One region of the Halalkalibacter kiskunsagensis genome, then DNA from elsewhere that is predicted to be linked to it. Evidence: a T-box and tRNA genes for the amino acid it is inferred to sense, from the RefSeq annotation. Region 1 holds a T-box; the other holds one or more tRNA genes.
What was found. The T-box of region 1 lies ahead of ileS (isoleucine--tRNA ligase). A T-box ahead of a tRNA ligase gene usually reads a tRNA of that ligase, here a tRNA-Ile.
Positions count from the first base shown of each region.

Region 2: it encodes a tRNA-Ile, which carries the amino acid that the T-box ahead of ileS (isoleucine--tRNA ligase) is inferred to sense. The anticodon was not compared.

Region 1 is NZ_JAXBLX010000013.1:57,597-63,494, forward strand. Features, by position in the region: gene ileS (isoleucine--tRNA ligase) at 1-1,872, opposite strand, end outside; T-box leader at 1,938-2,156, opposite strand; gene SLH51_RS09450 (DivIVA domain-containing protein) at 2,222-2,707, opposite strand; gene SLH51_RS09455 (YlmH family RNA-binding protein) at 2,876-3,652, opposite strand; gene SLH51_RS09460 (YggT family protein) at 3,672-3,929, opposite strand; gene SLH51_RS09465 (cell division protein SepF) at 3,951-4,406, opposite strand; gene SLH51_RS09470 (YggS family pyridoxal phosphate-dependent enzyme) at 4,430-5,110, opposite strand; gene pgeF (peptidoglycan editing factor PgeF) at 5,113-5,898, opposite strand, start outside.
Region 2 is NZ_JAXBLX010000079.1:1,894-7,791, forward strand. Features, by position in the region: gene SLH51_RS23845 (DUF1002 domain-containing protein) at 1-467, shown strand, start outside; gene SLH51_RS23850 (NfeD family protein) at 595-1,242, shown strand; gene SLH51_RS23855 (DUF1189 domain-containing protein) at 1,313-2,095, opposite strand; gene SLH51_RS23860 (Na/Pi cotransporter family protein) at 2,360-3,985, shown strand; tRNA gene SLH51_RS23865 (tRNA-Asn) at 4,195-4,269, shown strand; tRNA gene SLH51_RS23870 (tRNA-Met) at 4,276-4,349, shown strand; tRNA gene SLH51_RS23875 (tRNA-His) at 4,375-4,447, shown strand; tRNA gene SLH51_RS23880 (tRNA-Ile) at 4,455-4,531, shown strand; tRNA gene SLH51_RS23885 (tRNA-Ser) at 4,559-4,651, shown strand; gene SLH51_RS23890 (superoxide dismutase) at 5,034-5,642, shown strand; gene SLH51_RS23895 (MFS transporter) at 5,852-5,898, shown strand, end outside.

The DNA.
Region 1 (5,898 bases):
AACGGATGCTACCCATAAACGTAAAATATCTGCTCCTAATTGTTTCATGACATCATTAGGGACAACGACATTTCCGATTGATTTGCTCATTTTACGTCCTTGACCATCAAGTGCAAATCCGTGACTTAGTACTCCTTTATAAGGAGCTTTCCCCGTTACAGCAACACTCGTTGAAAGAGAAGAGTTAAACCAGCCACGATACTGGTCAGAGCCTTCAAGATATAAATCAGCAGGACGCTGGAGTTCCTCGCGCTCTTCTAATACTGCTTGGTGAGAGGAACCTGAATCAAACCAAACATCCATAATGTCCATTTCACGTGTGAAAGTCCCGTTTGGGCTATGCTCTGACGTAAATCCTTCTGGCAATAATTGATCTGTCTCCCATTCGAACCAAACATTGGATCCATGTTCTCGGAACAAATTAGACACATGTTCGATCGTCTCATCTGTAATAATCGGTTCACCATTTTCACCATAAAACACAGGAATAGGAACACCCCAAGCACGTTGACGAGAAATACACCAATCTCCACGGTCACGTACCATATTAAATAATCTTGTTTCCCCCCATTTAGGAAGCCATTCTACTTCTTCAATCGCTTTAAGTAATTCACTACGGAAGTTTTCAATTGATGCAAACCATTGCGCAGTTGCACGATAAATAACTGGTTTTTTCGTGCGCCAATCATGTGCATAGGAATGTGTAATGAAAGTGAGCTTCATTAACGCTCCTACTTCCTCAAGTTTTTCCGTAATTGGTTTATTAGCAGCATCATAAAACAATCCTTCAAAACCAGGCGCTTCTTCTGTCATATGTCCTTTATCATCAACAGGGCATAAAACATTAAGACCATATTTTTGACCAACGATAAAGTCTTCTTCCCCGTGACCTGGAGCAGTATGAACACAGCCAGTTCCTGCATCTAAGGTAACATGATCCCCACACATCACTAACGACTCACGGCCATAAATCGGATGCTTGGCTTTCACATATTCAAGTTCAGCACCTTTTATCGTTTTTAACACTTCTGGGCTTTCCCATTCAAATTCTTTTGTCAAATTGTCGAGAAGGCCAGCCGCGACCACATATTTCTTACTGTTAACAGAAACAACATTATAATCGAGGTCTGGATGAACAGCAATTCCTAGGTTAGCAGGAATTGTCCAAGGAGTTGTCGTCCAGATAATAATATTCTCATCTCCATTGAGTACTCCATTTCCATCGTTCACAGGGAACGCTACATAAATTGAAGGAGAACGCTTATCTTGATATTCAATTTCAGCTTCAGCTAAAGCAGATTCTGATGACGGAGACCAATATACCGGCTTCTTCCCCTTATAGATATATCCTTTTTTCGCCATATCACCAAACACTTTTATTTGCTGTGCTTCATATGCTTTATCGAGCGTAACGTATGGATTCCACCAGTCACCTCGAATACCAAGTCTCATAAACTGTTCACGTTGTCTATCAATTTGCTTTAACGCATATTCTTCACAAAGCTTTCGAAATTCTGCAACACTCATGGACTTACGATTCACTTTTCCGCTCTTTGTAAGTGCTGTTTCAATCGGCAAACCATGAGTATCCCAACCTGGAACGTAAGGAGCCTGAAAACCACTCATTGATTTATATCGTACGATAATATCTTTCAAAATTTTATTTAATGCATGCCCCATATGAATATCACCATTCGCATACGGCGGACCATCATGCAAGACGAACAATGGACGCCCTTTGGTACGGTCTTGGACCTTTTGATAAATATCCATTTCCTTCCACTTCTCTTGTCTCTCTGGTTCACGATTTGGCAAATTCCCACGCATCGGAAATTCGGTTTTTGGCATTAGTAACGTATCCTTGTATTCCATTTCTGCTTTCCTCCTAGGTCATATTATAAGATTGTAAAGAAACACAAAAAAACTCCTCCTCCCAAAAAAGGGACGAGAAGTTAACCCGTGGTACCACCCTGCTAGAAAGTTTAATACTTTCCACTCATTTATTCGTAACGGGAATAACACGTTGCATCCTACTCTAATCATTTCAGTGCAAAACTGAAGGGTGATTTTCCTATGTGAACGTGTTCAGGCTTCCACCACCCCTGAATCGCTAAGCACGTTTGATACAAAGTACTCGTCCCTGTCATCGTCTTTATCAACATTCATTTAATGAATACCATTATATGATAGCAATTTGAGAAGTGCAAGCTCATCAAAAAAATTACCGTTCTTCATACACTTCTTCTTTTTCAGTCACGTCATTCCAATCATCTGTTTGAAGCATTTCAAGTTGTGCTTCAATAAGCATCTTAAACCGCATTTTATAAACAGATGCTTGTTTCTTCAACTCTTCCATATCCATCATAACTTTTCGTGACTTAGAAAGTGCATCATTAATAATTCGATCTGCATTTTTTTCCGCTTCTTTTACAATGAGCTGTGCTTCTTTTTGGGCATTGCTTCTTACTTCTTCTGCAGCCTCTTGAGCGACTAAAATTGATTTATTAAGTGTTTCTTCAATATTTTTAAAATGCTCAAGCTTTTCATCTAAATTTGTTACTCGTTCAAACAAATCTTTTTTTTCACGAAGAACTGCTTCGTAATCTTTTATGACTTGATCTAGAAATTCATTAACCTCATCTTCATCATAACCACGAAAACCTCTTGTAAATTCTTTATTGTGGATGTCTAAAGGGGTTAAAGGCATATTTGCCACCTCCAAGTTGTTTACGTTATTTTGTTTCATTTTAGACTATTACAAAATAACATTGTTGTTAAAGAGCATAATGACAAGTTTTATTACTTACGATGTACCCTCTATAATAAACATATTTCGACATAAACATTAAAAACCCTTCACCTTTTTCAATCTTTCCTAACGCTTTCTTCCAAATCGCAAACGAAATTTTTCTTTTTTTGTAAGTCCTTCAATGGCGAATACTCTTGATCGTCCAAACCCTTTGACAGATATGTAATCGCCTTCCTGCAAAAGAAAATCCACACGGTCAACTGTTTTCCAATTAACTTTTGCTAATCCTTTTTCAATAAAAGGAGTTACTTTTGATCTCGAGAGCTTATACATCTGAGCAATAACAACATCTAGCCTCATTGAAGATACTGTTATAACTGATTCTTCCCATTCGTCTTTAGGTATAATGTGCTCAGATAATGGAATTCGATTCAATCGAACACTCGCTCTTCCAATCGTATGTATGTTCATTTCAACATAGTCAGCTATTTCACTCGCTACAACTACTTGTGCAACACCATCATCACTAATAAAGATATCTCCAAACTTCTCACGTTTCACACCAACATTCATTAATGAACCCAAGATGTCACGATGCTCTAACGTTACAAATTTCATTGGATACTCAATTGAAAATAGAGTCAGCTTAAAATCATCGTCGGATGTTTCTAGATACGGCGGTGTCATATAAAGGCGACATCGTTCTGCATAGCGAGAGCCTCCCGCAAAAGAGAGGCTCACATCGTCATCTTGTCCAATTATACTCCGAACAATTTCTTGTTGCCTTGGATCGAGAAAGTCACTTAAACGATCTAAGTGTCTGAGTGTAACATCACCTTGCCACTCGATCACCTGATCAACAAAAGGCCGCTCTTCCTCACGAAAGTGCTGATAAATACTTATTGTCGGTCACTCCAATCTCTTATATACCAAATAACGCTGCGACACCGCCACTCGCTAAACGTAACACAATAATAGCCACGATAGGAGATAAATCAATCATTCCAAGTGGCGGGACAAATTTTCGGAATGGTTCTAAATATGGTTCGACAATCCGACCTACAAATTGACCTATTGAAGATTCTCTTGCATTCGGAAACCAAGACATTAGAATATAACCAATGATAAAAAAAGAATAAATGTATAATGCTTGATAAAGCAATAACCCAATTGTTTGCAAAACACTCACCACCTTCTATTACTATTCAAAATGTTCCTGCATCATTTCTGTAATTGTTCCTGATACATCCACATTATCAGGTGTACAAAGAAAGATGTTTGAACCGATTTTTTGGATGTCCCCCCCAATAGCATACACTGTTCCACTTAAAAAATCGACAATACGTTTCGCTTGATCATGCGAGATACGCTGTAAGTTAATAATTACAGCTTTTCGGTTTTTTAGGTGGTCCGAAATCTCTTGTGCTTCATCATATGTTCTCGGTTCAAGAAGCATCACTTTGGTTCCTTTTTGAACACTTTGCAAACTAACAACATTTTGTGTTGAATTAGGTTGCTGTTGCTTAGATGACTGCTGTCTCAACCGACGCTTTGGTTCCGTTTCCTCTTGCTCATATCGCTCATCGATATATTCTTCTACCTCTTCATATTCATCCTCTAGTTCAAAAAAACGTTTAAACTTTGACTTCATCCCCATTTCTATTTCTCCTCTCGACTAATTTATTCTCGTCCTACAAGAGCTGATCCGAGTCTAATAAATGTCGCTCCTTCTTCAATTGCTACAGTATAATCATTAGACATTCCCATAGATAGTTCAGTACACGGAGCATGCGAAAGTTTCATTACCATGATTGAATCTCTTAACTTTCTTAACTTCCGAAAAACAGGTCTCGTCATTTCAGCGTTGTCAAAGAAAGGAGCCATTGTCATCAATCCAATCACTTGAATTCCTTTGAAAATTGAAAGCTCTTTAATAAATGGAATAACTTCTTCTGGAGAAAGGCCCGATTTTGATTCTTCACCTGAGACATTAACTTGCAAGAAACATTTCATTACTTGCCCCTCTTCTAACCGCTTGTCCACTTCTTTTGCAAGTGATATTCGATCAAGCGAATGCAAGTATTCATATTTCCCTATAATCTTTTTCACTTTTCTAGTTTGCATAGATCCAATAAAATGCCAAATTCCTCTCTCATGCAATGCTTCCCATTTTTGCAAGGCTCCTTCTGCACGATTCTCACCAATATGTATTAATCCAGCATCTAGTGCTCTTTCGGTCGTTTCCATACTTACATATTTAGTAACTGCAATAATTTGGACTAAAGCAGGATCACGGTTCACACGGTTGCATGCATCGTTAATTTCTTTCTGAATAGAGATCAAATTATCTTTCACATTCATAATCATTCATCACCATCCAATCGTATTCCAATAAAACTCATTAATCTTCCTGTCCTTCCAGCTTCGGCCCGGTGTGAAAACATTCTTTCATCAGTAGCTGTACAAATTGAAGACATGAGAATTTGATTATTATTAATCCCTGCTTTTCTTATAAGAGCTTTATTCACTTCTCGTAAATCAAGTAGATATTTCTCATTCGATCGTTTCCTATAGGGAAGGTAATTTAAATCATTAGGCCAGCATTTCTGTACTTCCGTTATAACTTTATGATCGACCTCATATGCAGGTTGAGAAATACATGGTCCGATTGCCACTTGAATATCCTCAAGTGGTATTCCTTCTTCCATCGTCCACTTTCTTATCATAGCTGAACCAATATTTTGAACCGTTCCTCGCCAACCTGCATGGGCAAGACCAATAGCACCCTGACTAGGTGCAAAGAAATATAAAGGAACACAATCTGCATACAAACTTGTTAATAACAAGTTTCTCTCTAACGTATATATTCCATCGGTATTAGCAATTGCTGTATCTAGCCTTTCGCTTCCGCACCCTGCTTCAAGCAGGGTAATTTTTTTTATTGACGATTCATGGACTTGTTCTGTACCAACCCATCTAGATAATGGAAATTGAATATCAGTTGCTAATAGTCGTCGATTTGATTTTACACTCTCTGGGTCATCTCCAACATGAAAGCCTAAATTTAAACTATTATATGAGTTATTGCTTTTGCCACCTCTTCTAGTAGAAAAACCAACAATGAGGTGAGGATGAGCTCTTTGCCATTC
Region 2 (5,898 bases), on a different contig from region 1:
TATCAGGTACCGCTGCGTTGACTGGATTAATTAAAGCATATGAAATTGCTGCAGAAATTGAAATTCCAGAAGAACAAAAGCAGATTGCTAATGAAGAATTGGTTCGTACAGGAGAATTAAGTGATTCAATTGGGGTTGAAGAAGCAACTGAATTAATGAATCGAATAAAAGAAGAGATTGCCAATAATCCAGTTGAAACAGAAGATGACTTAAGGGAGTTAATTCGTCGCGTTGCGGCTGAACTTGGCATTACGTTAACAGATGAAGAGTTAAATGGGCTTGTATCTTTATTTATGAGAATGAAAGATCTTAATATTGATTGGAATCAAGTTCAAGATCAAATTTCAAAAGTTCGAGATAACTTAGATGAATTTTTAAATCGAGAAGACACACAAGGTTTTATTAAAAACTTTCTTGATTTAATTAATCGTCTAATTGATTCTCTTCGTGGATTTTTCAGTTCATAAGCAGAGAGGATTTTCCTCTCTTCCAAAGCGTAAGAGAAGACCATTAGAGGGATTTTCTTATTTTTTGGAAGAAAGTGAAACGTATTCATGATATGATTCGTATACGATAAGTAAGGAGGGATGAGAAATGGAGTGGTTGGATTCACCAAGTATTGGTTTTATAGTTGTTTTTTTAGGGACATTATTTTTAATTGGAGAATTACTTGTTCGGGCTAAAGGGCTCTTTGCCATATTAGGGATTGCAATAATGGCTATGTACTTTTCGTATCACCTTACAGGAGATACTGGATTGTGGGTAGTGCTTTTATATATTGTTGGTTTAGCATTAATAGTAGTTGATGGTAAAGTTATCACTGATGGGACGGTTGCTCTGCTCGGAGTCGTCTTAATGATAATCGGTCTTGCAGTACCAGCTCCAACTTTTATTTATGGTACACTTGTTTCAATGGGATTTATTATTGGAGGATTTAGTTCAGCACTATTTTTAAAAGTTTTTCCATCCCGAAATTTATGGGCAAAAATGACGCTAAAAGATAAACTAACAAGTGATTTAGGATATAACTCAATTAACGAGCAATACCATGAATTAATCGGAAAACAAGGTAGAACGATTAGCTCTTTTCGACCAACAGGTACAGTTGAAATTGAAGGGGACCAATATAGTGCAACAAGTGGAGGTCATTGGATTGAAGCTAACACTGATATTATTGTCACCTCAGTAGATGGAACAAGGATTCTTATTAAATCCTTAGAAAATAGCCAAAAAAGCGAGTAACGTTAACTGTTACTTGCTTTTTTGGCTATAATTCAGAAAAATTGTTCTTTAGAACCTTACTTCTCATTCGTCATGACTTTTTTTGGGGAACCGGAATTGATTTTACTGAAATTAAAACCAATAAAAAAGTAGACGCAATAAATGCACTAAATGGTATTGGATAAAATAAAACATCCACCCAAGCAAGTAGTATAACAGGAAGAGTTAGCGCATGTGCAGTAATTAACCACAGATGGCGATATTCTAAATTACGCGCACCTTTAAGTAATAAAGCTACAAAAGCCAAAAGTGATATACCAAGAAAGGCCAAACCCGAAAGTGCAACAAAAAGAAGAAAGATAATAATAAATAATAAAATTGGCAAAAAGCCTTGTAAATCATTAATACGCTTAGATAAATCCTCTTTTGTAAACTCTTGTAACCCAAGAAGTGTGTATGGAATAGATTGACTGTTACCATCAGCTATAAATAAAAATTCTCGTTGTTGTAAGGCAATGCCATCAACTAATTGTTGTAATTCCTGCTCTGAATATGTATTTGAGGAATCAATAAGGAAGAATCCTTCTCCGGCAACCTCGGTATAAAATGGCTCTTCACTTTCCCAATAGAGTGTTCCTTCTCTCAGATGAAAGTTTGGTATATCGTTTTGTAACATATTATCGAATTGTTCAACAGCTGAAGTGGCCGTTGAGTATAGTGTGACAAAGTATGGGATGCTAGAAATAAATATAATGAAAAGTACATACCCAATGGTTGATGTAATGGGGCGAAATCGACTATATGCAATAACCTTTTTACTGTAAAAGCTTTTTAGAAACCAATCCCAATAGCTCAGAATAAACACCTCTTTCATTCTTCGTTATTTTAACGAATAGCTCGTTGAATTGCTATAATACTTTTAAAAAATTTGCTAAAAACGTGAAAAGATTGTGTTGAAGCTAGGGAATGTTAATCCTATGAATGATCTATGTTGAGCAATAGTAAAAACGTGTAAACTTTTAAACTTTTTTGTTTACAAATGGTTTGAGAATGCTTAATAATAGACAGGGTGTCCATGTTGATGTTTGTCGAAAGTTGGATGATTACTTTGACTTATGAAATGAAGGGATGAGGATTTGTGGATTTACAAACGCTCTTGTTCATGTTTTTCGGTGGACTAGGTATTTTCCTATTTGGTATAAAGTACATGGGGGATGGGTTGCAAAAGGTTGCAGGAGACGGATTACGCGACGTTCTCGATAAGTTTACAACCAATCCAATTATGGGTGTATTCGCTGGAATTGTTGTTACAGTTCTTTTGCAAACAAGTACAGGTACAACGGTTTTAACAATTGGTCTAGTGAATGCGGGTTTTATGACATTAAAGCAAGCGATAGGTGTTATTATGGGGGCCAATATTGGAACGACGGTTACAGCGTTTATTATTGGGATTAAAATATCTGCTTATGCCTTACCGATTATAGCAGTAGGTGCAGCATTAATTTTCTTCATAAAAGCTAAAAAAGTTAACTATTATGGACAAGTTATTTTTGGTTTTGGAGCCCTTTTTTATGGTTTGGAATTAATGGGGACTGGCCTCAAACCATTGCGTGAGTTAAAAGCATTTGCTGAGCTGACGGTGAGTATGAGTGAAAATCCATTACTGGGTGTTGTCATTGGGACGATTTTCACTGTTGCTGTGCAAAGTTCAAGTGCATCAATTGGTTTATTGCAGCAGTTGTACGAACAAGGAGCAATGGGATTAGATTCAGCATTACCAGTTTTGTTTGGTGATAATATCGGAACAACGATTACAGCGATTTTGGCTGCAATTGGAGCTTCTGTTGCTGCTAAAAGAGCTGCATTAACACATGTCATCTTTAATTTAATTGGTACAGTTATTGTCCTAATGATATATCCTCTCTTCTTTAATTTAATTAGCTATTTAGCATTAGAGCTAGGTCTTAATCGTCCAATGACAATTGCTTTTGCGCACGGGATTTTCAATGTTTCAAACACATTGATTCAACTACCTTTCGTTGCGCTGCTAGCTATTATAGTAACGAAGCTAGTCCCAGGGGATGAGTATAGTATAGAATATAAAGCAAAGCATTTAGACCCTAGATTTATTGGGAGTTCACCAGCTATAGCTCTTGGGCAAGCTAAACAAGAAGTTCTTAGAATGGCCGAATTCTCTGAAAGAGGTCTTTATGAAGTAAGCCAATACTTAGAAAATGGTCAGAAGCGACATGCTGAAATGTCGATTCAGTTCGAAGAGGCGATAAATAATCTTGACCGGAAGATTACTGATTATTTAATTCAAATTTCATCAAGGTCTTTATCTGCACATGATTCTAAACTGCACTCAATGTTGTTGGATACTGTTCGGGATATTGAGCGAATTGGTGACCATATTGAAAATATTGTCGAATTGAAAGATTATCAAAAAGCAAATAAAGTTCATATTTCTGATAAAGCTCTCGAGGATTTACGGGAAATGTCTGAATTAACTCTTTCCACGTTAAAAGAAGCTATACAATCATTGGAACTAATTGATGGTGATATGGCTCGCTCTGTATTAGAAAAGGAAGAGAAAATTGACAAAATGGAACGGAAGCTTAGAAAACAGCATATTCATCGTGTGAACGAGGGGAAATGTTCAGGTTCAGCTGGGATTGTTTTTGTTGACATTGTTAGTAATTTAGAGAGAATTGGCGATCACTCTGTAAATATCGCTGAAGCGGTAATTGGAGAGGATAATTAAATAAATTGTAATTTAATTAAAGATCTCAAAACGGAAAGCGTACGTCCTTTTGAGATCTTTAATTATGATAATATCTTGTTTATCTAAAACATGTGTGGTAAATTAGATCAGTGTTATTCAGTCATGTTTTTCCTTTTTGAAGAAAAGGAAAAAATATATTGACGTTAATTGCTCAGCATGATATTATAATTCTTGTCTTTAAAAGTTGTTCCACAGTAGCTCAGTGGTAGAGCTATCGGCTGTTAACCGATCGGTCGTAGGTTCGAGTCCTACCTGTGGAGCCATATTATGGCGGTGTAGCTCAGCTGGCTAGAGCGTACGGTTCATACCCGTGAGGTCGTGGGTTCGACTCCCTCCGCCGCTATTTTTCTACTTAAATATTTCTTGTGGCGGTTGTGGCGAAGTGGTTAACGCACCGGATTGTGATTCCGGCATTCGTGGGTTCAATTCCCATCAGCCGCCCCTTAGAGGACCCTTAGCTCAGTTGGTCAGAGCAGTCGGCTCATAACCGATCGGTCGTAGGTTCGAGTCCTACAGGGTCCACCATCTTAGTTGTATATTTTTGAAAAACGCGGAGGAATACCCAAGTCCGGCTGAAGGGATCGGTCTTGAAAACCGACAGGCGGGTTAAACCGCGCGGGGGTTCGAATCCCTCTTCCTCCGCCATTTACTATTTCAAATGATAAGGATCTACTTTGTAGGTCCTTTTTTTTGTTATTTCTTTTTCTTGAGGAGATAATGATTATTTTTGAAGTCGAAAAAGAAATAAAGTGCAGGATTTATTGAATATTATGACGAATTTATAGCAAGCACATGCATGGCTGTAGCTCTGTGAGATTCGATATTGTTTTCGGGGAGTTTAAATTTTCTCAAGTGGGGTAGAGTAAATTTGTCTTCAGAAAAAACAATGAGCATTATCATTGCAAGAATGTTCAAATTTTGGTAATGTAATTAATGGAAGACTTTTGAAACATAAATGTTGCTAAAGTCCACTTCTGGGGTTTTATACTCCACACTATTTTGTTACTTACTTTAAGGAGGAATTATCATGGCTTACGAATTACCACAATTACCTTATGCAGCTAACGCACTAGAACCTCATATTGATGAGGCGACAATGAACATTCATCACGGAAAACATCACAATACGTATATTACAAAATTAAACGCAGCACTTGAAGGTCATGAAGATCTTGCAGGTAAGAGCATTGAAGAATTAGTTTCTAATTTAGATGCTATACCTGAGAGCATTCGCGGAGCAGTTCGTAACAACGGTGGTGGTCACGCAAACCACACGTTCTTCTGGCAAATATTAAGCCCGAATGGTGGAGGAGCTCCAACAGGTGAACTTGCAGATGCAATTAACTCAACGTTTGGTAGCCTTGAAGCATTCAAAGAAGAATTTGCAAATGCAGGTGCTAACCGTTTTGGTTCAGGTTGGGCTTGGCTAATTGTTGATGGAGGGAAGCTTGCTGTAACAAGTACTCCTAACCAAGATACACCACTAATGGAAGGGAAAACGCCAATCCTTGGATTAGATGTATGGGAGCATGCATATTACTTAAATTATCAAAATCGTCGTCCTGATTATATTAATGCATTCTGGAATGTAGTCAATTGGGATGAGGTCTCAAAACGTTACAACGAAGCAAAATAATAACTAGGTAATAAAGCCTTTAAGCGAAATTTCGCATAGAGCAGCCTGAAAAAGTCTCTAAGGAAATTCCCCTTAGAGGCTTTTTTTGTATAACCGCTTTTTGAGGTGACACACTACTTATGAGGGTGGTGGAGTCGGTGAATAAGTCATTGGTAAAGAAAGTTATTGGTGATATAGAAGTGACAAGAGACTTAACTCTTTTGCTTGTGATGGGCGGGCTCTATGCGTTAAGTTTTGCTTTGTCTAATACATTTGT